Regions from separate parts of the Martelella endophytica genome, predicted to be linked through region 2. Evidence: predicted binding sites of a transcription regulator. Region 2 holds the regulator's gene; each other region holds the start of a gene.
The links. The regulator LexA, encoded in region 2, represses DNA repair genes until DNA is damaged. The targets are predictions, from matches to a motif close to TGTTCNNNNTGTGTTCNG.
Positions count from the first base shown of each region.

Region 1 (8,100 bases), 430 kb from region 2:
CGTCGATGAGCCGGCGGAACAGGTCGATGTCGTAATTGTCGTGCTTGCCCTGAAGCACGGCGGCAACGCGCTCGAGGCCCATGCCGGTATCGATCGATGGACGCGGCAGGTTTTCGCGCCGATCGGCGGAAATCTGCTCGTACTGCATGAAGACGAGGTTCCAGATTTCAATGAAGCGATCGCCATCCTCCTCCGGCGAGCCGGGCGGGCCGCCCCAGATATGGTCGCCATGGTCGAAGAAGATTTCGGAACAGGGGCCGCAGGGGCCGGTATCGCCCATCGACCAGAAATTGTCCGACGTCTTGATGCGGATGATGCGATCTTCCGGAAGGCCGGCAATCTTCTTCCACAGCTCGAACGCCTCGTCGTCCTCATGGTAGACGGTGGTCAGCAGGCGATCCTTTGGCAGGCCGAATTCCTTGGTGATCAGGTTCCAGGCATGGGTGATCGCCTCTTCCTTGAAGTAATCGCCGAAGGAGAAGTTACCCATCATCTCGAAGAAGGTGTGGTGGCGTGCGGTGTAGCCGACATTGTCGAGGTCGTTGTGCTTGCCGCCGGCGCGCACGCATTTCTGCGCGGTGGTGGCACGCGAATAGGGGCGGGTCTCAAGACCGGTAAAGACGTTCTTGAACGGTACCATGCCGGCATTGGTGAACATCAGCGTCGGGTCGTTATGGGGAACGAGCGGGCTCGAGGCTACGACCTCGTGGCCGTTCTTCTTGAAGAAGTCGAGAAAGGTCGACCGGATTTCATTCACGCCACTCATGCTGCGCCACACCCTTTGTCATCGCTGTCTGTTTCTGCGGCTTTTAACGATGCTGACTGCCCCTGTCCAGACAAGACAAACGGCGGCTCGTCAAAGCCGCCGCAAATCATTTCGGAGTGTGTGACCGGGGTCACGACCGCACAGGCTCAGGGCCCGCCGGAACTCAATCGTCGTTCGTGCCGGTCGAACCTTCGCCGTCGTCTTCGTCGTTGCCATCGAGAAGACCTTCGGCAAGAAGGCCGGCATTCTGGCGCAGCGCAAGTTCGATTTCGGAGGCGATCGCCTGGTTTTCCTTGAGGAACAGCTTGGCGTTCTCACGACCCTGGCCGAGACGTTGGCTGTTATAGGAGAACCAGGAGCCCGATTTCTCGACGATGCCGGCCTTGACGCCAAGGTCGACCAGTTCGCCGGTCTTGGAAACGCCCTCGCCATACATGATATCGAATTCGACCTGCTTGAAGGGCGGTGCCATCTTGTTCTTGACGACCTTGACGCGGGTCTGGTTGCCGACGATTTCGTCCCGGTCCTTGACCGAACCGATACGGCGGATGTCGAGACGGACGGAAGCATAGAACTTCAGCGCATTGCCGCCGGTGGTGGTTTCCGGCGAACCGAACATGACACCGATCTTCATGCGGATCTGGTTGATGAAGATGACGGTGGTGTTCGAACGCGAGATCGACGCGGTGAGCTTGCGCAGCGCCTGGCTCATCAGGCGGGCCTGCATGCCCGGCAGGCTGTCGCCCATTTCGCCCTCGATTTCGGCCCTGGGCGTCAATGCCGCCACCGAGTCGACGACGATCACATCAAGCGCGCCGGAGCGCACCAGCGTATCGGCGATCTCGAGCGCCTGTTCACCGGTATCGGGCTGGGAGATCAGAAGGTCGTTCAGGTCGACCCCAAGCTTGCGGGCATAGACAGGATCGAGCGCGTGCTCGGCATCGATGAAGCCGCAAATGCCGCCGCTCTTCTGGGCTTCGGCAACCGTCTGCAGGGCGAGCGTGGTCTTGCCGGAGCTTTCCGGCCCGTAAATCTCGATGATGCGCCCGCGCGGAAGACCGCCAATGCCAAGCGCGATGTCGAGGCCAAGCGAGCCGGTCGATACGGTTTCGATTTCGACGATGCTGTCCTGCCCGCCGAGCTTCATAATGGAGCCCTTGCCGAAGGAGCGTTCGATCTGGGAAAGTGCTGCTTCCAGCGCCTTGCTCTTGTTCACCGTTTTTTCCTCGACGAGTCGGAGTGAGTTCTGTGCCATCGACTTTATCCCTTGTTGCGCCCGCCGCCTAGGCGAGGTGAAGAACTGCCTTTTTTGTACTTCATTTGTTCCGTTCTTGCAACAAGGTTTTATCGTATTGTTATTGCTATGAAAAGTCTTTAATGTTCCGTTTTTGTCCGAATGTTTTCTGACATGTGGACGACGTGAAAGCCCTGTTTGGAGGGTCTCACGTCTCCTGTCTTTGCGGTGGGGCAGCCTTTGTGGCGGCGATCGCGGCCTCCAGGGTTTCGCAGTAGGTCACGCGACCTTCATCGATATGATGGCTCTCAAGTGTGGAGCGCACCTGCGGGGAAGCACCTGCGAAAAGTACACGAACATTGCCGCGGGTCGTCTTGCGAACGGTGCCATCGAGAACATTCGCGCCGGTGGAGTCGAGATAGGGCACGTCGGAAAGGTCGATGATATAGTTGCGGGCGCCGTCGGCGATACGGTCGAGCGCGGAGCCGACGGTCGCAGCCGCTCCGAAGAAGAAGGCGCCGGAGATGCGGTAGATCACGGTGTCGGGGTCGGTATTGACGATCGGCTGCTCGGCCTTCTCATGGTAATCGGCATAGGGGTTCACGGCGACATTCTTGCCCATGCGATCGATGAACAGCACGGCGCCAAGCGCAAGGCCTGCGACGATGCCCTCGGTGAGGTCGCGGAAGACGACCAGCAGCAGTGTCACGATCAGGATCACGGCGTCGCCCCGCGACGATCTCAGCAGCGTGCGGAAAGCGGCCTTTTCGACCATGGTCCAGGCGACGACCGCGAGCACGCCCGAAAGTGCGGCGAGCGGGATGTATCGGGCAAGCGGCGCGGCGACGATCATGAACACCAGCAGAAAGGCCGAATGCAGCATGCCGGAAAACGGGCTGGTCGCGCCGGCGCGCACATTGGTCGCGGTGCGGGCGATCGTGCCGGTCACGCAGATGCCGCCGAAAAGTGCGGAGGCGATGTTGGCAACGCCCTGGCCGATCAGCTCCATGTTGGAGCGATGCCGCCGGCCGGTCATGCCGTCGGCGACGACCGCTGAAAGCAGCGATTCGATCGAGCCGAGCAGGGCGAAGGCGAAGGCATCTGGCAGAACCGCGATGACTTTTTCGAGCGAGAAGGCGGGCAGGGCGGGCGCCTGCAGCCCGCGTGGCAGGCCGCCAAACTGGCTGCCGATGGTATCGACCGGAAGCTGCAGGGCAAATGATGCGAGGCTCGCAACGGCGACCGCGATCAGCATGCCCGGCCAGCCTGGCCGGATGCGCTTGAGGGCGATAATGATGGCGATGGTCACAAGTGCGAGCGACAGCGCGGCGACGTTCGTGGTGCCGGCATACTGCGCAAGATAGGCGATCTTCTCGGCGAAGGGGCCGGGTTCCTTGCCGGGCAGGTTGAGGCCGAAGATGGCCGAAAGCTGGCTGGCAAAGATGATGATGGCGATGCCGGCGGTAAAGCCGACGGTGACCGGATAGGGGATGAAACGGATATAGGCGCCGAGCTTCAGATAGCCGGCCGCGATCATGATCAGGCCGGAAAGCATGACGGCAATCAGCAGCCCGTCAATGCCGTTGCGCTCGACGGAGGCGGCCACCAGCACGATGAAGGCGCCGGCCGGCCCGCCGATCTGATGGCGGCTGCCGCCAAGCAGTGATACGAAAAAGCCACCGATGATCGCCGCGAAAAGCCCGCGGTCGGGCGAGACGCCGGAGGCGATCGCAATCGCCATCGATAACGGCAGCGCGACGATGGCGACGGTCAGGCCGGAGATCGCATCGGATCTGAGGCGAGAAAGCGAATATCCTTCCTGAAGGACGCTGATGGTCTTGGGAACGAGGCGGGTTGGCATGGCGGCGATACCTGGCGAGTGTGGGCAGCAATGGTCCGGGCATAACAGATGGATGGCATGCGGCAAGCGCCGCGCGCCGGAAGAAATGTCGCACCGGCCGCAAGTCAGCAAGATTTGTCAATCCGGCCCGTGCTTCAACGGGCTGCCAACAGGAGATGAGGTGACACGATGACAGCCGCTTTCGAAACCTATCAGCAACGCCTGATGCGTGTCAGCGATCATATCAATGCCCACCTCGATGATGAACTGGATTTTGCGACGTTGGCGGATATTGCGTGCCTTTCGCCATGGCACTGGCATCGCATCTATCGCGGTGTCTACGGCGAGACCATCCATGCGACGGTGAAACGACTCAGGCTTCACCGGGCGGCTGGCGAACTCGTCAATTCACGAGGGCCGATCGCCGACATTGCAGGACGTGCCGGCTATGGAAGCGTTGCCGCCTTCACGCGCCAGTTCAAGTCGACCTATGGCATGGCGCCGGCCGCTTACCGGCACGACGGGCGCCACACACGGTTCGACCTGCCGGCGTCGAAGGAGACACGTGACATGTATGATATCGAATTGCGCAACATGAAGGGTCGGGTGCTTGGCGGGGTGGCCCACCGCGGCTCTTATATGGAGGTCGACAAGGCCTTCGGACAGGCTGTCGGCCTGATGATGGCGAGTGGGAAATTCACCCCAGACATGCAGATGACGGGCGTCTATTTCGATGATCCGAGCATCGTCGCCGAAAAGGAACTGCGCTCCTTTGCCGGCCTCACAGTTCCGGCCGATGCCGATCTGCCGCAGGGTCTGGAGCGGTATGAAGCCCCGGCCGGGCTCTATGCCGTCCTGACCCACAAGGGCCCCTATGCCGAGCTTCACAAGGCCTATAGCTGGTTCTACGGAAGCTGGCTGCCGGTGAAGGGCCACGAACCCGGCGATGCGCCGCCGATGGAGGTCTACCTTAACAATCCGCGCGAGGTGGCGCCGGAGGCGCTGCTGACCGAAATCTGCGTTCCGCTGAAAGGCTGAAGGCGTGGAAGAGCCGACCCCGGCCATGGATCGCGGGGCCGGATCCTGTCAGTCGGCCTTCGGGCGCATCGAGGCGCGCATCAGCGCCATGTATTCCTCTTCGGATGTCGAGCGGCGGGCATCGACCAGCGGCTTGATCTGCGAGGTTCCGAGATAACGCAGCCGGTCGGTTCCATCGGTGGCGGCCTCGAAGATCACTTCCGCGACATCGCGGCTCGTTGCACCGGCTCGGCTTTGCGATAGGGCGGCGAAGGTTGCCTTGGTGCGCTCCACGAAGGGCGCGTAGTCGTCCGGATAGTTGGCCGCAAAGTCTCCGACACCGGCGCGGGCGACGAAATTGGTGTCGTGCACGCCGCCGGGCTCGACCAGCTTCACCGTAATGCCGAGACCTTCCAGCTCATAAGTCAGCGCTTCGGAAAAGCCTTCCAGCGCGAATTTCGAGGCATTGTAGAGCGAGGTCAGCGGCAGGCCGAAGACGCCGGCGCCGGATGAAATGTTGACGATGACGCCGGAGCCGGCCTTGCGCATGTGCGGCAGGACTTCGCGCGTCAGGTCCATCACGCCGATGAGATTGACGGAGAGCTGGTCGTCGATCTCCGCCCGCGTGAGGCCCTCGAAGACGCCATAAAGGCCATAGCCCGCATTGTTGACCAGGACATCGATGGCGCCGAAACGTGCGATGGTCGCGGCGACGGCGGTTTCGATCGAGCCACGATCCTGAACGTCGAGACGCTCGACGGCGATGTTGGGATAGGCCGAGAAGTCGGGCGATTTTTCCGGCCGGCGCATCGTGGCGACGACGTTGAAGCCATGCTCGGCGAAGAGAACGCGGCGCCGAAGCCGCTGGAGCAGCCGGTGATAAGGACGGTTTTCGTCATGTCCTGTTCCTTTCGTTCGTTCGGACCTGTTGTCCGGCCACGAGATAGGTTAGGAGCGTTATGACGATAACTGGCACAATGCCGTATGCTCTATTGATGGAAACCGTATAATGTCCGGCATGACCCTTGGCGAACTCCAGGCGCTGGCGACGGTTGCCGAGCGCGCGAGCTTCCGCGCAGCCGCCGTAGAGCTCGATATCTCGCCGTCCTCCCTTAGCCACCAGATTTCCGCGCTGGAACGCCGCATCGGCGTCAGGCTGTTGAACCGCACGACACGCAGCGTCTCGGTCACTGCCGCCGGCGAGGCGTTTCTGGCACGGGTGCGGCCGGCTCTGAGGGATATCGATGATGCGGTATCGGAGGCAGCGCGCTTCCGCGACACGCCCTCCGGCTTGCTGCGCATCAACGCTTCGGAGGGCGGGGCAGAGCGGCTGATGCCTTTCGTCCTCGCCTTCATGAAGCGCTATCCGGATATCCGGATCGATCTCGTGAACGACGGCGGCTTCGTCGATATCGTCGCCGCCGGTTTCGACGCCGGGGTGCGGCTCGCCGAATCCGTCCCGAAGGGTATGATCGCGGTGCCCTTCGGCGGCCAGGAGCGCTTTGTCGTCGCGGCTTCGCCGGATTATCTGGCGCGCCATGGCACTCCGCAGAACCCCGAGGAGCTTAAGAGCCACGAATGCATTCGTGCGCGGCTTCCGGGCGGCGCGCTGATCGACTGGGAATTCGAGCGGGGCGGCGACATGCTGACCGTGCGGGTTGGCGGTCGTCTCATCGTCGGCGGTTCGCAACAGGCGGCAATGGCCGCCATGGACGGGCTCGGGGTCGCCTATGTCCATCAACCGGTTGCCGAAGATGGACTGAAGGCCGGACGCCTTATCGAGGTTCTTGGTGAATGGTGCCTGCCTTTCGGCGGTCTGTGCCTCTATTATCCCTCCAGCCGGCAGCCATCCGCCGCACTCAAGGCCTTCGTTGCCGCACTCCGCCGCTCGGGCCGGAACTGAAAGGCTATTTGTCGCCGCCGAGCTTCAGCGCGGATACCGCGTCACCACTATTGTCAATATAATCAGTGGCATCCGACTGACGCTGAATCAGGAGGATGAAGATGAAGTCGGTGAGCATCAGCTGCGCGTCACGTGCGGTGATGGCCGAAGAGCGGACGCGGTCTTCGTCGGCGATGGTGTAGAGGTTGACGTCGGAGACGCGGGCGACAGGGTTCTGTTGCGGGCCTGTGATGGAGATCACCGAGGCGCCGCGATCCTTCGCCAGTTCCGCGATCCGCACCGTCTCGATGCTGACGCCGGAGTGGGAAAGCGCGAACAGCACGTCGCCGGGCCTGGCCGCCGACACATTCGCCATCTGTACGTGGCTGTCGGAATCATGCAGCGCATAGCGGCCGAGCTTCTGCAGCTTGTAACCGAAGTCGCGCGCGACCAGTGAGGAGGCACCGACGCCGGCAATATGGATGCGGTTGGCATCAGCCGTCAGCTCCAGCGCACGGGCAATGTCGCGCTCGTCGTTGGCCGAAAGCGTTTGCTGCATGGCCTGCATCTTGCCAGACAGGAGCTTCTGCGCGATCGTCGCGTGGCTGTCGCCAAGCTCGATCGTGCTGTGCAGCGCGCCCGGCGCCCGCCATTCCTGAGCCTGGGCCTTGCTGACGGCAAATTTCATGTCCTGATAGCCGGAAAAGCCGAGCTTCTGGGCGAATTTAACCACGCTCGACTGGCTGCGGCCGGTCTTTTCCGCCAGTCTTGCAGACGAAAGGCGCAGCACGTCGTTCGGGTGCTCGAGAATGAAATGGCCGATCTGCCGGTCGGCCGGTGCCAGACTTTCAAGCTGGGCTTCGATCACCTTGAGAACGGACACGGGTTTCCTTTCGCGGAGCCGGGATGGCTTCAGAATAATAAATTCCTGAATTCAGGAATACAATGGAATTTTTGGAAAAGCCATAGGGCCGACGCAGGCTCGAAACGGGCATGCTTGCTTGGAATAAATTATTCTTAAATCCATTTGACAGATGGAATTTGCAATTATAACTTTGATCGCAGAGCATAATTCGCGGCGACTTCTTAACCATAAAAACACCTGTCGCTGCAGGGGAACGCACAGTGGCACACCGAGTCATCGAACACGATAGTGACGTTTTGGCGAAGCGTAGCGGCGCGGTCCGTTCGCGCTCACTTGCGTGCGCGTTTTGCGATCCCGGCAGACAATACTGAGTATCCAACCAGAGACCGGCGGCGCGCCGGCGTTTATCAGAGGGTGATATGATGGTCAGACATTTCGGAAAGCATCTGGTTTCGGCGCTCGCCGTTGCCACGGCACTCGGTCTCACGGGCATGGC
Region 1 is NZ_CP010803.1:3,708,456-3,716,555, reverse strand. It holds gene alaS (alanine--tRNA ligase) at 1-766, opposite strand, end outside; gene recA (recombinase RecA) at 930-2,021, opposite strand; gene TM49_RS17060 (SulP family inorganic anion transporter) at 2,209-3,861, opposite strand; gene TM49_RS17055 (AraC family transcriptional regulator) at 4,030-4,878, shown strand; gene TM49_RS17050 (SDR family NAD(P)-dependent oxidoreductase) at 4,927-5,667, opposite strand; gene TM49_RS17045 (LysR family transcriptional regulator) at 5,867-6,760, shown strand; gene TM49_RS17040 (MurR/RpiR family transcriptional regulator) at 6,765-7,622, opposite strand; gene TM49_RS17035 (ABC transporter substrate-binding protein) at 8,027-8,100, shown strand, end outside.
Region 1: recA (recombinase RecA) is a predicted target of LexA. The motif match lies at 2,077-2,094, and genes of this name have one in related genera.

Region 2 (8,100 bases):
GGCATCTGCGCCGCCATGCCGGCCGATCACCCGCCGGGCCTGCAGGGCAATTGCCTCTGCCGGGTTGATCCAGTCCACCGGCCACGGCGCGAGCTTGCGAAACCGGTTGGCAAGGAAAGGATAGTGAGTGCAGGCGAGCACGACGATGTCGGTGCGCCGCCCCTCCTCCTCGACGAAGCACGGCGCAATCTCGTCCCACAATGCCTTGTCTGAAACCTCGATGCCGCAGATATAGTCCTCGGCAAGTGCGGCCAGATAGCGGGAGCCGACAAGCCGGGCGTGGCAATGGCTGGCGAAGCTTTCGATCAGCGTCCGGGTGTAATCGCGCTTGACGGTGACCGGCGTAGCCAGAACCGAGATCAGACCGGACACGGTGCGTTCGGCGGCCGGCTTGATGGCGGGAACCGTCCCGACGAAATCCATCTCGGTGAACCGCGCCCGCAATGCAGCGCCCGCAAGCGTGAACGCGGTATTGCAGGCGATGATGACGCAGACGGGCCGTATATCCTCGATCAGCCGTTCGAAAAGCGCAAGGATGTGCGCCAACAGCGCCTCCTCGTCCCAGTCGCCATAGGGGAAGGCCGCGGTGTCGGCAACGTAGACGAAGCGGCGCTCCGGCATCAGCATCCGCGCCTCGCGCAGCACGGTGAGCCCGCCAATGCCCGAATCGAACACCAGGACCGGGCCGGCAGCCTCAGTCATTGTCGTCGTTCTCCTTGCGCCGGTAGCGATCAAACGAGGAGATAACACCCCTTAGAACATGGATTTCCTGCAGGCTCATGGCTCGGCGCGTGAAGACTGAGCGGAGGTTCTCGATCATGCGCGGTCGCTTGTCGGCAGGGCGGAAATAACCGCGCGCATCCAAGGCATCCTCAAGGTGGCCGAAGAAGCCGAACAGGTCCTCCTTGGTGGCCGGCGTCTGCTCGACCGCCTGGAACGGCGTCTCCGCCTCGTCCGCCATACCGGATTTCATCCATTCATAGGACATCAGCAGCACGGCCTGGGCAATGTTGAGCGATGCAAAGGCCGGATTGACCGGGAAAGTGACGATCTCGTCGGCAAGCGCCACCTCCTCATTGCTGAGCCCCCAGCGCTCACGCCCGAACAGGATGCCCGTCCGCTCGCCGGCGGTGAAACGCTGCCGCAGTGTGCGCGCGGCAACGGTCGGCCCACGCACAGGCTTGAAGCCGTCACGGCTTCGCGCCGTCGTCGCATAGACGAAGTTCAGGTCGGCGATCGCATCTTCGAGCCGGTCGAACACTCGGGCGCCGTCAATCACGTGATCGGCCTTGGAGGCGGCGGCCCGCGCCGTCTCGCTCGGCCAGCCATCGCGCGGGTCGACAAGGCGGAGCTCCGCCAGTCCGAAATTGGCCATGGCGCGCGCCACCATGCCGATGTTCTCGCCAAGCTGCGGATTGACCAGAATGACCACCGGTCCTTCGGCAATCATGGTGCGCTCCGAATTCGTTCCTGCCATCGTCTCTTCTTCATTCTCCGGAAAAGAGGCTCGCAACCTGATGGTTTCTGCACCATTTGCCGACGAACCTGACTGACCGACTGATTAGGGCGTCGGCGTCGCCAAATCAATCCGGCGCGATGGAACTTCTGCCGAATCGCGCCCGGAAGTGCGCCGCCAGCCGCTGGTGCTGATCGTGAACCCGGCTCCCTCAATAAAGCACTCGGCGGCGGGAACAAAACTGCCTCGCAGGCAGTTCCCCTATCATAAATCGATGCCCTTCCCGACCAAGACAAGGATATCCACCATGACCCGTCTCATCGCCTTTTGGACGTCCCCGGTTCACATTCGCGCCAAGGATGGCCACACCCTCACGATCGAAGGCCCTAGCCATGCTGAGGATGTTCTCAAGAGCAGATGGCCGGTCAAACAGGGTCCGCACTTCGAAAACGCCCTTGAGCTTTGCGTGCGCGCTGGTGAGCAGCCCGGCCATCTGGGCCAGGCCCGCGATGCATTTGTCGCGGCCGCTCTCGAAGCCGGCATGCTGCAGACGTCGCGGAAGCAGACGCTCAAGACGATGGCCAGAAAATTGAATCTCGGCCTCCCTTCAGCCGCCAGCGCCTGAGCTCACAACGCTGGAAATTTGCACCGAATGTGCGCCGCCGAAAGCCAATGCTTTCGGCGTCGGTTTTGTATGACTATCCCGAACACGGATGCCACAGCGCACTCTTGCGGAACATGTTAAGAACATATATAGTTCGTTCTGTATTTGTTTCTTATACTATGGGTTGCGAAAGGGTGCGGGATGCTGACGCGTAAACAACAGGAACTCCTGTTCTTCATTCACGAGCGAATGAAGGAGTCCGGAATTCCCCCTTCCTTCGACGAGATGAAGGAGGCGCTTGATCTTGCTTCCAAATCCGGCATCCATCGGCTGATTACGGCTCTTGAGGAACGCGGCTTCATCCGCCGCCTGCCAAACAGGGCCCGAGCGCTGGAAATCCTGCGCATGCCGGACAGTTTCGTCGCCCAGCAGCCGCCGCGCCGCGGCTTCTCCCCCAGTGTCATCGAAGGCAGTCTCGGCAAGAAGGCAGAGGTCGCCGCGCCCAAGGCTGTGAGCAGCGACAGCGGCTCCACCGAAGTTCCGGTGATGGGCCGGATCGCGGCCGGTGTGCCGATTTCGGCCATCCAGGAAAACACCCATAACATGGCCGTTCCGGCCGACATGCTGGGCGCAGGTGAGCATTACGCGCTGGAAGTCCAGGGTGATTCGATGATCGAGGCCGGGATATTCGACGGCGACACCGTGATCATCCGCAACATCAACACGGCGGCTCCAGGCGATATCGTCGTTGCACTCGTCAATGACGAAGAGGCGACGCTGAAGCGCTTCCGCCGCAAGGGCGCATCGATCGCGCTCGAGGCTGCAAACCCGGCTTACGAGACCCGCATCTTCGCCGCCGATCAGGTCAAGGTTCAGGGCAAGCTGGTCGGCCTGATTCGTCGCTACCACTGATCACCAGCCTTTCCGGCAAGGCGATCGGCGACCTGAAGTCGCCGCTTCGCCAGTCGTAGAGACGGTGGCGGCTCCATTCTCGTGCAAGCGTCGTGACCGAGGGTGCTATGGTGACGACGGTGCATGCGTGTTTTCTCGCCCCCTCCCCCGATAGCGGCCTGACCGTGGTGATCCCGTCGTGAACCTCGGCCTTTTCCGATAAGCCGAAAGCCGGTGCCAGCGTGAAGACGATGGCACCGGCCTCGCGTCGCATTTGCGGGGTGACCAGAAAACGGCCGCTTCGGCAGGTTTGGTAGCCGGTACGATAGAGGCTGATCACGATATCGCCGACGTCGCAGGCAAGGCCGACGAGGGCTGGATGCAGCGCCTGGACCACGACAAGGCCGTCCGGTGCAGCCACACACCATAGATCTTTCTTGCAGTAAAACCGGTCAGGCGTCAGCAATGCCTCGCTGACCAGGCCGGCAAGTTCGGCGCGCCCGCGACGCCAGGCAGCGTTATCGTCCAGACGTGCGCGGCGATCGGTGGCGTCAATGAAGGGCTCGCCGGGTTCGACCATGATTGGCGGAACGGTTTCTTCAAGCGCGAGCGCGGTCTGCCATTGCTCGTAGATGAAGGCGGGCGGCCGTTTGTCGCTGACGGCAGCGCTGGTGTTCCTCACGATGGCGACGAGATCACCATCTTCGGAGACGAGGATGCGGACCGCGCTGTGATCGCCAGCCCGGGCGAAAAGCCCGAATGCCAGCAGCATCGGCACGACCCCGACATAGCGCAGGCGCGTGCGCAGGAGCACGAAGGGCACGAAACCGGCGGTGAACAGAAGCAGGAAACCCGCCGGCGCCTTGCCCGTGGAAAATGCCCCGCCGAGCTGTTTCACCCAGTGGGCGGTGGCCATCACCCAATCGAGCCCTGCCCCCATGACATGAAGGAACGGCCCGTGCAGGCCAAGCGGCATCGTCAGCATCGCGGCAAGCCCAGCCGGCATCACGATAAAAGTGATCACCGGCATCGCCAGAAGATTGCCCAACAGGCCATAACCGGCAACGCGCTGGAAATGCGCTATGGCGAAGGGCGCGGTCGAAAGCCCCCCAATCAGCGCGGTCAGCACGATGCCGGCGGCAAACAGGAACAGGATGCGGATCACGCCGTTGCGCCGCGACTCGGCATGACGCCGGGAGCCCGAGCGTTGCCAGAGGCTGTACCCCGCGATCAACGCCGCCGTGGCGGCAAACGACATCTGCATGCCGGGACCCGAGGCCTCAGAGGGCGACAGCGCCAGAATGACGAGCGCCGAGACCGCAACATTGCGCAGGCTGATCGCCGGACGGTCAAACAGCGCGGCAATCAGCATGATCGCGAGCATCAGGAAGGCGCGCTGGGCGGAGACCTGCATGCCGGACACGAGAAGATAGAAGAACGCCGCCGCCAGCGCGGCGATGGCCGCCACCTTTTTGGTCGCGAACGCCTCGGCGCCGTGCACGGAAAGCGCCAGCAGCAACCGAAGGCTTGTGAAGAAGATGCCGGCGGCGAGCGCCATATGCAGTCCGGAGATGGCGATGACATGGGCAAGGCCGGCGTTGCGCAGCGCGTCGAGCGTTTCGGCCCCCATTGCCCTCCGTTCGCCGGTGATGATGGCATTGGCAAACGCACCGGATTCGCCCGGCAGCACAGCACGGATCCGGGCAGCAATCGCCTCGCGCAATTCCGCGATCGCAAGCATGACCGCCCCCGGCTTCGGCGCGTTTGCGGCCATCGCCGCCGGCTCCGGCGGACCATAGAAATAGCCGATCGCGCCGATGCCATCGAAATAGGAGAGGAAGCCGAAGTCGACGAGGCCGGGCAGCGCCGGTGCGGATGGTGGCGACAGGCGGGCAAGGCCGGAAATGCCGCCGCCGACCGCAACCGGCGGCTTGTTCCCACGCGCCACAAGCGCCACCCGCTGCGGCGGGCGGTGGATGACGGGATCGTCCGTCGCTGAAACATCGACGACGTAGCGCCAGCCGGAGGTCGTCTTCTCGCGCTCGGCGACAATGCCGGTGACGTGGGTTACCACCGGCGAATCCAGCATCACCGTCGAAAGCCGGTCGGTCTGCAGCGCGGCAAAGAGCGCGCCGGCGAAGAACAGGGCGCAGGCAGCCGTGGTGAGACGGATCAGCGCGCGCGCGTGTCGCAGCAAGACTGCGGCAATGATGAAGAGCGTGCCATAGAGCATCAATGCCCAGAAAGCGGGCGCCTCGGCTCGCGAGAACCACCAGATTGCCCCCGCTGCAATCGCGACCGGCGCAAGCAGAAAGGCGCGGCCAAAGGCGAGTTCCTCTTCCATGAGCCGCGTCAGATTGCCGCGGGCAGTGCCCAGGAACCGCTCGGGCGCTGCGGCTGCATCGTCTCCCGACGTCGGCGTTTTCAACCTGCTTCGGAGCAGCCGGAGGCGCCGCAACGCGCTGCCGCTTCGCGCCCTCTGCCGCCTGCCGGCGGTTCCTGCTGCATTATCCTCCACTTTCACCGGCCACGCCCCATGCAACCCTGAGTATCGTGGAACGGTTGTAGAGGGAATGCAATCGCCGCCGCTTGAAAGTGGTGCAGAATTTCCTTTCCACGCGGCCAAAAAACTTGCTAAACGCAGGTATCAACATTCGACCGCATCGCAACAACGCCCATTCTGCGGCTTGGCAGCGGCGCGTCGATCCTATACCAAGTTGTTAAAATTCATGAATACTCAATCAAGCGTCTCGCGCCTGAACATTTGGAGGACAGCATGACGGAACAAGGCAAACTCACGCTCGACGGCAAAGAACTCGAGCTGAAAGTCGAAGCAGGCACCTTCGGTCCCAAGGTGCTCGACATTGCCTCACTTTACAAAGAGTCGGGCATGTTCACCTATGACCCCGGCTTCACCTCGACGGCATCGTGCAAGTCGAAGATCACTTTCATCGACGGCGACCAGGGCATCCTCCTGCATCGCGGCTATCCGATCGACCAGCTTGCCGAAAACGCAAGCTTCCTGGAAACCTGCTACCTGCTTCTGTTCGGCGAACTGCCGACGGCGACGCAACTCAAGGATTTCGATACCCGCGTTACCCGCCACACGATGATCCACGAGCAGCTGACGCGGCTCTTCACCGGCTTCCGCCGTGATGCCCACCCGATGGCGATCCTCTGTGGCGCAGTCGGTGCAATGTCGGCCTTCTATCACGACTCGATCGACATCTCCGATCCCTACAAGCGCGAGATTGCCAGCGTTCGCATGATCGCCAAGATCCCGACGATCGCGGCCATGGCCTACAAGTATCATGTCGGCGAGCCCTTCGTTTACCCGCGCAACGATCTCGATTATGCGGCCAACTTCCTGCACATGTGCTTCGCCACGCCGTGCGAGGAATACAAGGTCAATCCGATCCTGGCCCGCGCGCTGGACCGCATCTTCATCCTGCACGCCGACCACGAGCAGAACGCCTCGACCTCGACCGTTCGCCTCGCAGGCTCATCGGGTGCCAATCCTTTCGCCTGCATTGCTGCCGGCATCGCCTGCCTCTGGGGCCCCGCCCATGGCGGCGCCAACGAGGCCGCACTCAACATGCTGCAGGAAATCGGCTCGGTTGACCGCATTCCGGAATATATCGCCCGCGCCAAGGACCGCGACGATCCGTTCCGCCTGATGGGCTTTGGCCACCGCGTCTACAAGAACTACGACCCGCGTGCCAAGATCATGCAGAAGACCTGCCACGAGGTTCTCGGCGAACTCGGAATCAAGGACGATCCGCTCCTCGACGTCGCCATGGAACTCGAGAGGATCGCGCTCACCGACGAGTACTTCATCGAGAAGAAGCTCTACCCGAACATCGACTTCTATTCGGGCATCACCCTGAAGGCGCTGGGCTTCCCCACGACGATGTTCACTGTTCTCTTCGCGCTCGCCCGCACCGTCGGCTGGATTGCCCAGTGGAACGAGATGATCGAGGATCCGGAACAGCGCATCGGCCGTCCGCGCCAGCTCTACACCGGCGCCGACCATCGCGACTTCGTGCCGGTTGCCGAACGCTGAGCAATCACTGCACACAGAACAGGAAAGGGCCGGTCATTCGCCGGCCCTTTTTGCATTCAGACTTTGTCGTGGTTCAGCGCGAAAGCACATCGAGCACCACCTGAGCGGCCTTGCGCCCCGGCGGAACGTCGGTCTGCATCAGATCCCAGACGCGATCAAAGCCCTCGACCATGGCGCGGCGCTGCAGCGTGTCGGCGCTCAGCAACTCAAGCCAGCGGGCAAGCGCGCCGGCGCGCATCGTGTCATTGAAATATTCGGGCACCAGCGGCGCATCGGCGATGATGTTCGGCAGCGAGGCTGACCAGATGGTGATCTTCTTCAGCATGAACCGCCCGATGAAATCGGCCTTGTAGGCCGAAACCGCAGGAACGCCGCTGAGTGCCAGTTCGAGCACCACCGTGCCGGAGGCGGCAACCGCCGCATGGGCCTCGCCGAAGGCTCGCCACTTGCCCTCTTCGCCAAGCACGATCTCCGGTTTCACCGGCCAGTCGGCGATCGCAGCCCGGATATCCGCCTCGCGATGACGCACCGTCGGCATCAGGAAGCGCACATCGGCATTGCGCGCGGCGAAAATTTCGGCGACTTCGCGAAAAACCGGCGCAAGAGAGCGGATTTCACCGGCGCGCGAGCCCGGCAGCAGCAGGATGGTCGCCCGCTCGCCGGGCTCTGGCAGTGATCGATGGTTGCGCGCGGCCTGAACGCCCGGCACCTCGGTCAGGCGATGGCCGACGAACGTGGTCGGCGGACCGCCGAGACGCTCCATTGCCGCCGGCTCGAAAGGCAGCACCGCCAGCACATGGTCGACATAGGCCGTCATCGCCGCTGCACGATATTCCTTCCAGGCCCAGACGCTCGGGCAGACATAGTCGACGATCGGCAGGTCCGGCAGCGCCCTGCGGACGCGCCGTGCGACACGGTGGGTGAAATCGGGGCTATCGATGATCAGAAGCAGCTCCGGCTTTGCCGCAATCAGCGCGTCGGCCGTCTGGCGAATGCGCCGAAGAAGGCGCGGCAGCCTCGCGATCACCTGGGTGAAGCCCATGATCGATAGCTCAGAATAGTCGAACAGCGAATTCAACCCCTCGG
Region 2 is NZ_CP010803.1:3,276,169-3,284,268, reverse strand. It holds gene murI (glutamate racemase) at 1-702, opposite strand, end outside; gene TM49_RS14990 (RNA methyltransferase) at 695-1,477, opposite strand; gene TM49_RS14985 (DUF982 domain-containing protein) at 1,764-2,081, shown strand; gene lexA (transcriptional repressor LexA) at 2,262-2,972, shown strand; gene TM49_RS14975 (ComEC/Rec2 family competence protein) at 2,926-5,379, opposite strand; gene gltA (citrate synthase) at 5,728-7,014, shown strand; gene lpxB (lipid-A-disaccharide synthase) at 7,088-8,100, opposite strand, start outside.

Region 3 (8,100 bases), 920 kb from region 2:
CGGAGAGATCGACGCCGGCAGCGTCAAGAAGCGCCGTTGCCGGCCCAGCGAATTCATCGGTGCCGACGGCGCCGGCCATTGCGACGCGGGAGCCAGCCCGGCGCGCTGCGAGAGCCTGGTTCGCGCCCTTGCCGCCCGGCGCGGTCGCGAAGGATGTCCCCGTCACGGTCTCGCCCGGTTCCGGCAGGCGTTTCGTCGTGGCGATGAGGTCCATGTTGATGGAACCGAAGACCGTGATCATGGTGTTCTCCCGAATTTATAGGCCCGCCGCCAGCGCTCAGGGCCGATCGGGATGTTTTATGGGAGGCGGGCGATGATGACAATCAGTCCTCGTCGACGATCCTGAGTTTCATGCGGCCGAGGTCCGAAGGCGACAGCGGCCGCTCCTCTTCCGTCACTGCGGGCTCCTTCACCTCGAATTCAAGCGCGCCGATACGTTCGCCGCGCCGGGCGATCTTGCCTGTCGAAACGCGGATCTGCTCGACGTCCTGACGGGCCTGTGAGAAATGCCCGGCGAGCTTTTCCACCCGTTCGTTCAGACGTGTCAGGTCGCCCATGAGATGCGCGACTTCGCCCTGGATCAGATGGGCCTGCTCGCGCATGCGCTGATCCTTCATCACCGCCTGCACGACCTGGATCGAGAGCAGCAGCAGGGTCGGCGAGACGATCACGACGCGGCGGGCGTGCGCGCGCTGGATGATCGCCTCGTGTTGCTCGTGAATGTCGGCGAAGATCGATTCGGAGGGGACGAACAGGAAGGCGGTGTCCTGCGTCTCACCGGGTATGAGGTATTTGCCGGCGATGTCGCGGATATGGGTATCAAAATCGCGGCGGAAGCGCTGCTTTGCGGCGCGGGCCTCCTCGTCGCTTGCGCTGTCGCGCAGCGCATTCCACGCTTCCAGCGGAAACTTGGCATCGATGACCAGCGGCGGGGCGCCGTTCGGCATGTCGATCAGGCAATCGGGGCGGGTGCCGTTTCCAAGCGTCGCCTGAAAATGATAGCTGCCGGAGGGCAGGGCGTCTGCAATGATCGTCTCCATGCGTCCCTGGCCGAAGGCGCCGCGGGTCTGCTTGTTGGAGAGGATCGCCTGAAGGCCGACGACGTCCTTTGCCAGCGACTGGATGTTGTTCTGCGCGGCATCGATGACGGCGAGCCGCTCCTGCAGTCGCCGGAGGTTTTCATGCGTGGTCTGGTGCTGCTGGTGCAGCGTCGAGCCAATGCGCTGGCTGAGGCCGTCGAGCCTGGAGCCGAGCGCGGCATTGAGCTCCGACTGGCGGCTGCCGAAGAGTTCGGCCATGGTCGCCATCCGCCCCTGCATCTCGCTCTGCGCCTGCACGAGGTTCTGCAGCTGATCGGTGAGCACATCCTCCCGCTTTCCCCCGCCGCGCCTGAGCGCGAAGGCGAGCACCCCGAGCAGCACGAGCACGCAGGCAACGAGCGCGACGACCATGGGATCGGCAGTCAGGATCAACTCGGACAGGCTGTTCATGGCATTCCCTCACATGTGGCCAGCCTAGCAGATGCTCACCGAAAGAAAAGATCAAAACGTGAACACGTAAAACTTTCCCGTTCAGTCCACCGTGCAAAACGACGAAACCATTTGCGTGGCGACAAGTTTGCGCTATTTGAGGCCCATGACGACCATGCCACTCATCATTTTGCCGGACCCCTTGCTGCGCAAGGTTTCCGCCCCCGTCGAGCGCGTTGACGCCGACCTGAAGAAACTTGCCGACGATATGCTGGAGACCATGTACGAGGCTCCGGGCATCGGCCTTGCCGCGATCCAGGTCGGCATACCGCGCCGGATGCTGGTGATCGACGTTTCCAACAAGGAGGACGAGGAGAAAGATCCTCTGGTGGTGATCAATCCCACCATCCTGACCTCCTCGGACGAGCGCTCGGTCTACGAGGAAGGGTGCCTGTCGATCCCGGAATTCTATGCCGAGGTCGAGCGACCCGCTTCGGTGCGCGTCAGCTACACCGATCTTGCCGGAAAGCAGCAGGAAATCGAGGCCGATGGCCTGCTCGCCACCTGCCTTCAGCACGAGATCGACCATCTCGATGGCGCCCTGTTCATCGATTACTTGTCGCGGCTGAAGCGCGAGCGGGTGATCAAGAAATTCAGCAAGGTCGCAAAGCACAAGCTTTGACCGGCCGCGAAAGGACGGAACATGGCGCTCAGGATCATTTTCATGGGAACGCCGGCGTTTTCGGTTCCGACGCTGAGGGCGCTGGCGGAAGCCGGTCACGAAATTGCGGCGGTCTATACCCAGCCGCCGCGCGCTGCCGGTCGGCGCGGGCTTGAAGAGGTCAAGTCGCCGGTCCATCAGGCCGCAGAACTGCTTGGCATCCCGGTCCGCACGCCACTCAATTTCCGCGAGGAGGAAGACCGTGCGACCTTCCGCGTGCTCGACGCGGATGTCGCGGTCGTCGTCGCCTACGGCCTGCTTCTGCCGGAGGCAATCCTCACCGGCGCCCGTCTTGGTGCCTATAATGGCCATGCCTCGCTGCTGCCGCGCTGGCGCGGTGCGGCGCCACTGCAGCGCGCGATCATGGCAGGCGATGCTGAAACCGGCATGATGGTGATGCGCATGGAAAAGGGCCTCGATACCGGCCCCGTGGCGCTCTCTGAACGGGTCGCGATCGGCGAGAACATGACCGCCGGCGAACTGCATGATCGGATGATGCATGTCGGCGCGAGGCTGATGGCCGAGGCTATGGTGCGGCTTGAGGCCGGCGACCTGCCCCTGACGCCCCAGGCGGAAGAGGGCGTGACCTACGCGAAGAAGATCGAGAAGTCCGAGACCCGGATCGATTTCAGCCGCCCCGCCAAAGAGGTTCACAACCACATACGCGGCCTTGCGCCCTTTCCGGGTGCCTGGACCGAGGTGCCGACCGGCCGCGGGCTGGATCGGGTCAAGGTGCTGGAAAGCGCGCTCGGCGAAGGCGAGGGGCGGGCAGGAACGGTGCTTGAAGGCCCCGGTGTGACGATCGCCTGCGCAAGTGGCGCCGTGCGGCTCCTGAAGCTGCAGAAGGCCGGCGGCAAGGCGCTCGACGCCGACGATTTCCTGCGCGGCACGCCGCTTCCCGCAGGCACGGTGCTTGTCTGATGCCACGCTACCGGATGACGGTCGAATATGACGGCACGGATTATGTCGGCTGGCAGCGGCAGGACAATGGCCGTTCGGTGCAGGGCGGGCTGGAAGCCGCCGCCTTTCGCATTGCCGGCGAGAAAGTGACGATCAAGGGCGCGGGACGAACCGATTCGGGCGTCCATGCCGAAGGTCAGGTCGTGCACCTCGATCTTGCCCGCGAATGGACGCCGTTCACGCTGCTGAATGCGCTGAATGCGCATCTGCGGCTCGCCAGGGAACGGATCGCCGTGGTCGACGTCGCGGTGGTGGCCGATGATTTCGATGCCCGGTTCTCGGCGCTGAAACGGCATTACCTCTATCGCATCCTGAACCGCAGGGCCCATGCCGCGCTCCTGCGCAAGCGTGTCTGGTGGGTTCCGAAGCCGCTTGATCACGAAGCCATGCATGAAGCAGCCCAGCGGCTCGTCGGCCATCACGACTTCACGACGTTTCGCTCCGTCCAGTGTCAGGCGAAATCGCCGGTGCGCACGCTCGATAGGCTCGATGTGACGCGAGACGGCGATTTCATCGAGATCCGCGCTTCGGCGCAGAGTTTCCTGCACAATCAGATCCGCTCCTTCGCCGGTACGCTGAAGCTTGCGGGTGAGGGCAAGATGTCGGCGGATGACGTCACGGCGGCGCTCGAAGCGCGAGACCGCAGCGCCTGCGGCCCCGTGGCGCCGCCGGAAGGGCTCTACTTCATGAAAGTCGATTATCCCGGCGACTGAGCCGCTGTCCGTTCAGACAGACTCAGTTCGGGTCGAAGCTCTGGCCGCTGACGCAGGCGATCGTCGAGGCGTTGGGCTGGTTCGGCAGCATGGCGTAGGCGGCGCGCTCTTCCTTGGTCTTGCAGACCGGCCGCACGATGGTGCTGAAGCCCTTGTCGGCGAGGCAGCGATCGATAACGCGGTCGCGCAGCTTCTTGTTGGTATCGTAGCTGTAGCTGTCGATGGGGGTCGCGTAGCCGCCGATTTCGCCGCAGGTCGTGTTGTTGTTGGAATCGGTTTTGCACCTGACGACACCCGGGATCCAGTCTCCGCCGGTGACCTCGGTGACCATGTTCTGCGGCACTTCCTTCAGTGCCGAGATGAAGCACTGATCGTAGGCGAGCTGTCGTTCGGAACGGGTACTGCCTTCCTTGTAGAGCACGTCGAGCGGGCCGACCTGGCAGCCGGCAAGCGTCAGAAGCGTCGTCAATGCGATCAGTTTGATTTTCATGTCCTGCGTCCCCAGTCTGCAGTCTATGCCCTAAACTAGCCTATCGTTGGCAGTATCGGAATGGCTTTCAAAGGCCCGTCGGTCATAGCCCGACGATGTAGCGTGTGCCGAAATCGGTGATGATGAGGGCGGTCATCGCGGAAGCGATGACGGCGGCGGCCGTCGGCAGCGCCCGCTCGCCCATCAGCATGTAGACGATCCGGATCTCGAACAGGAAGGCGGCGAGCACCACCACCTGCAGCAGGATCAGAACGAGGCTCGCAAGCGGCTCCAGCCCTGTCGCTGCGAGGAAGATGGCGATCACCGCGATGAGATTGATCGGCAGGCTCAGCCAGTTGGTCGCCACGACGACCTTCAGGAAGGCGCGCGGCAGGCCGGAGACCAGGCAGACGACGCCGATGACGACGAGCGGCGCCATCCAGCTCAGCCCCTGGATGAGAGCCGAACGGAAGATCACGGTGGCGTCGATCTCCACCGGCACGCGGCTGAGCCGCGACAGCGTCAGCAGTTCGCTGATCACCATCATCGGCAAACTGTAGGCAAAGGCCCAGAAAGAGCGGCGAAAGCCACGTTCGGTGAAGTCGAGATATCGTGCATGGCCGGCATCGCCCCGGAAGAGGAGCCAAAGCCCGCGCAGATAGAAAAGGACTTCACCGGGCGACGGCAATGGCAAACCACCTTTCGATGAAGGCGCGGTAGATCCGCGTCAGTTGCTCGAGGTCGGCGACCGGCACGTTTTCGTCGACCTTGTGCATGCTCTCGCCGACAAGGCCGAACTCGACGACCGGGCAGTAATCCTTGATGAACCGCGCATCCGACGTGCCGCCGGTTGTCGACAGCGCCGGTTCCCGGCCGGTGACGGCCTTGATGGCATCGCTGAGCCCGCCGGCGAGCTTATCGTCGCGGGTGAGAAACACCGGGCTGACACGGCCGAGCCATTCAAGCGCGAAGCGCGCCGGTTCGCGGCCCGGGCGCAGTGCGGTATCGGCCGCGGCCCGTTCCAGCCGTGCTGCGATTTCGGCCTTCAGCGTTTCCTCGCTCCAGCGATCGTTGAAGCGGATGTTGAAGACGGCCGTGGCGGTAGCCGCAATGACGTTCGTCGCAGGATTGCCGGTATCGACCGAGGTTACTTCGAGATTGCTCGGCGGAAACCGGTCGGTGCCGTCGTCGAAGGGCGTGGCCATCAGCGCCGAAAGCATCGCCGTCAGCGCGCGCAGCGGATTGTCGGCACGGTGCGGATAGGCGACGTGGCCTTGCGTGCCGGTCACGGTGATGCGGCCGGAAAGCGAGCCGCGCCGGCCCACCTTGATCATGTCGCCAAGCGCGTCGGGATTGGTCGGCTCGCCGACGAGTGCGGCATCCCAGCGCTCGCCGCGTGCATGGGCCCATTGCAACAGCTTGTCGGTGCCGTTGATGCTCGGGCCCTCCTCGTCGCCGGTGATCAGAAACGAGACGGAACCGGCAAGCGGTCCGTGCTCTTCGACGTGGCGGGCGAGTGCGGCAACGAAGCAGGCGATGCCGCCCTTCATGTCGACGGCGCCGCGCCCGTAAAGGCGGCCGTCATCGATCGCGGCGGCGAAAGGCGGATGCTTCCAGGCGCTCTCATCGCCCGGTGGCACGACGTCGGTGTGCCCGGCAAACATCAGGTGCGGCCCTGCAGCGCCGAGCCGGGCATAAAGATTTTCGACATCCGGCGTGCCCGCCTCCCGTGCCGTCATCCGCTCGACGGTGAAGCCGAGCGGCTCCAGCATGCCCGCAAGCGCCGTCAACGCGCCGCCTTCCTCCGGGGTCACGGAGGGGCAGCGGATCAGCTTCGACAGGTTTTCGACGGGATCGGAGACGGTCATGGGCTTAATCTGGGCTTTGTGGCCGGAAATACGAGATGTCAGTCGCGCAGCAGCTCGTTGATGCCGGTCTTGGAGCGGGTCTTTTCATCGACGCGCTTGACGATGACGGCGCAGTAGAGGCCGGGGCCGGGCTGGCCATTGCCCATCGGCTTGGCCGCAGGCAGCGAGCCGGCGACGACGACCGAATAGGGCGGCACTTCGCCAAAGGTGATCTCACCGGTGGCGCGGTCGACAATCTTGGTCGACTTGCCGATGAAGACGCCCATGCCAAGCACCGAGCCTTCGCGCACGATGCAGCCCTCGACGACTTCCGAACGCGCGCCGATGAAGCAATTGTCCTCGATGATCGTCGGGCCGGCCTGCATCGGCTCTAGAACGCCGCCGATGCCGACACCGCCGGAAAGGTGCACATTCTTGCCGATCTGGGCGCAGGAGCCGACCGTCGCCCAGGTATCGACCATCGTGCCTTCGTCGACATAGGCGCCGAGATTGACGAAGGAGGGCATCAGTACCACGCCGGGCGCAACATAGGCCGAGCGGCGAACAACCGCGTTGGGAACGGCGCGGAAGCCGGCGGCGCGGAACTGGTTGTCACCCCAGCCGGCGAACTTGGACGGCACCTTGTCCCACCAGGTCGCATCGCCGGGGCCGCCCTTGACGACTTCCATGTCGTTCAGGCGGAAGGAAAGCAGCACCGCCTTCTTCAGCCACTGATTGACCTTCCACGCGCCGCTCTCCTGCTTTTCGGCGACACGCGCCTTGCCGGAATCAAGCAGGTTCAATGATTCCTCGACCGCCTCCCGGATCTCGCCAGTGGTGGAAATCGAGATCTCGCCGCGGTTTTCGAAAGCGGTTTCGATGGTTTGCTCGAGGGAAGTGAGATCGGTCATCATCTGTCCTTTGCCTGTCGCGCCGGGCGCGCGGTCGTCATCCGTGGCTGAAAGCCTCGGAAACCTGCTCTAAGGGAGGCTTGGGACGTCGTCAATCTCTGGCAGCGGACGAGGGGACAAACAAACGCCCCCGCGAGAGGCGGGGGCGTTGCGGCGTCTGGCAAATGTCAGGCGCCGGCATGGACCGAAGGAGACGGTCTGAAGTGCTGCTTCCGCGGGTTGCGGAGGCGGTTGTTATTGCATCGGCATGTTCGGCAGGTCGTCGACGGTGATCACCATGTCGCTGTTGGTGTCCATCCGCGTGAACATCTTGTCGGCCACGGCCTGGAATTCCGCAGCGCTCACCTGTCCGCTCTTGTCGGTGTCGGCGCGTACGAAGAAGATGCGCTCCATGCCACCGCGCTGCGGCTTGCCCCAGTTGCGGTGGTGATCGTTCCAGCCGGCGCGGTGCATGTCGCGGTTCCAGCCGTGATGGCCGTCGCCATTCATCGCCATACGGTGGGGCTTGCCGGGAGCGTTCGGGCCGCCGGGGCCGTCAGCATCGGCCATCCTGCCGTTCGGACCGGGCTTGGCCGGGCCGTCGCCGTTGGCGGCCATCTTGCCCTGCGGGCCGGCCTGACCTTGCGGGCGCGGGTTCGCCTCCATAAAGGCTTCCATACGGGCCTTGTGGAAGGTTTCGAATTCGCCGGGCGTGATGACGCCGTCGCTGTCGGCGTCGATTTCCTCGAAGCGCCCGTTCTGGAACGCGACGACCTCATCCTTGGTGATCTTGCCGTCCTTGTTGGCGTCGGACGTCTTCAGCAGGTAGATGAAGCCGCGGTCCGCACGGGCGGGGCCCATCGGGCCGTCGCCGTCGCCGTTGCGTGCGAGACTCGGCAGCGCGGTTGCGCCGAGAGCGAAGGTGGCGACGAGTGCCGTGGTAGTCAGTCTCTTCCCGAACATGGCTAAATTCCTCGATTGGCTGTTGTGACCATCTCAAGGTAAGCCTGTAACGTCGCGGAAACGACTTA
Region 3 is NZ_CP010803.1:4,196,017-4,204,116, reverse strand. It holds gene TM49_RS19450 (ribokinase) at 1-241, opposite strand, end outside; gene TM49_RS19445 (DNA recombination protein RmuC) at 324-1,490, opposite strand; gene def (peptide deformylase) at 1,636-2,151, shown strand; gene fmt (methionyl-tRNA formyltransferase) at 2,173-3,111, shown strand; gene truA (tRNA pseudouridine(38-40) synthase TruA) at 3,111-3,863, shown strand; gene TM49_RS19425 (hypothetical protein) at 3,886-4,353, opposite strand; gene TM49_RS19420 (hypothetical protein) at 4,436-5,020, opposite strand; gene dapE (succinyl-diaminopimelate desuccinylase) at 5,004-6,200, opposite strand; gene dapD (2,3,4,5-tetrahydropyridine-2,6-dicarboxylate N-succinyltransferase) at 6,239-7,090, opposite strand; gene TM49_RS19405 (EF-hand domain-containing protein) at 7,325-8,032, opposite strand.
Region 3: TM49_RS19445 (DNA recombination protein RmuC) is a predicted target of LexA. The motif match lies at 1,538-1,555, and genes of this name have one in related genera.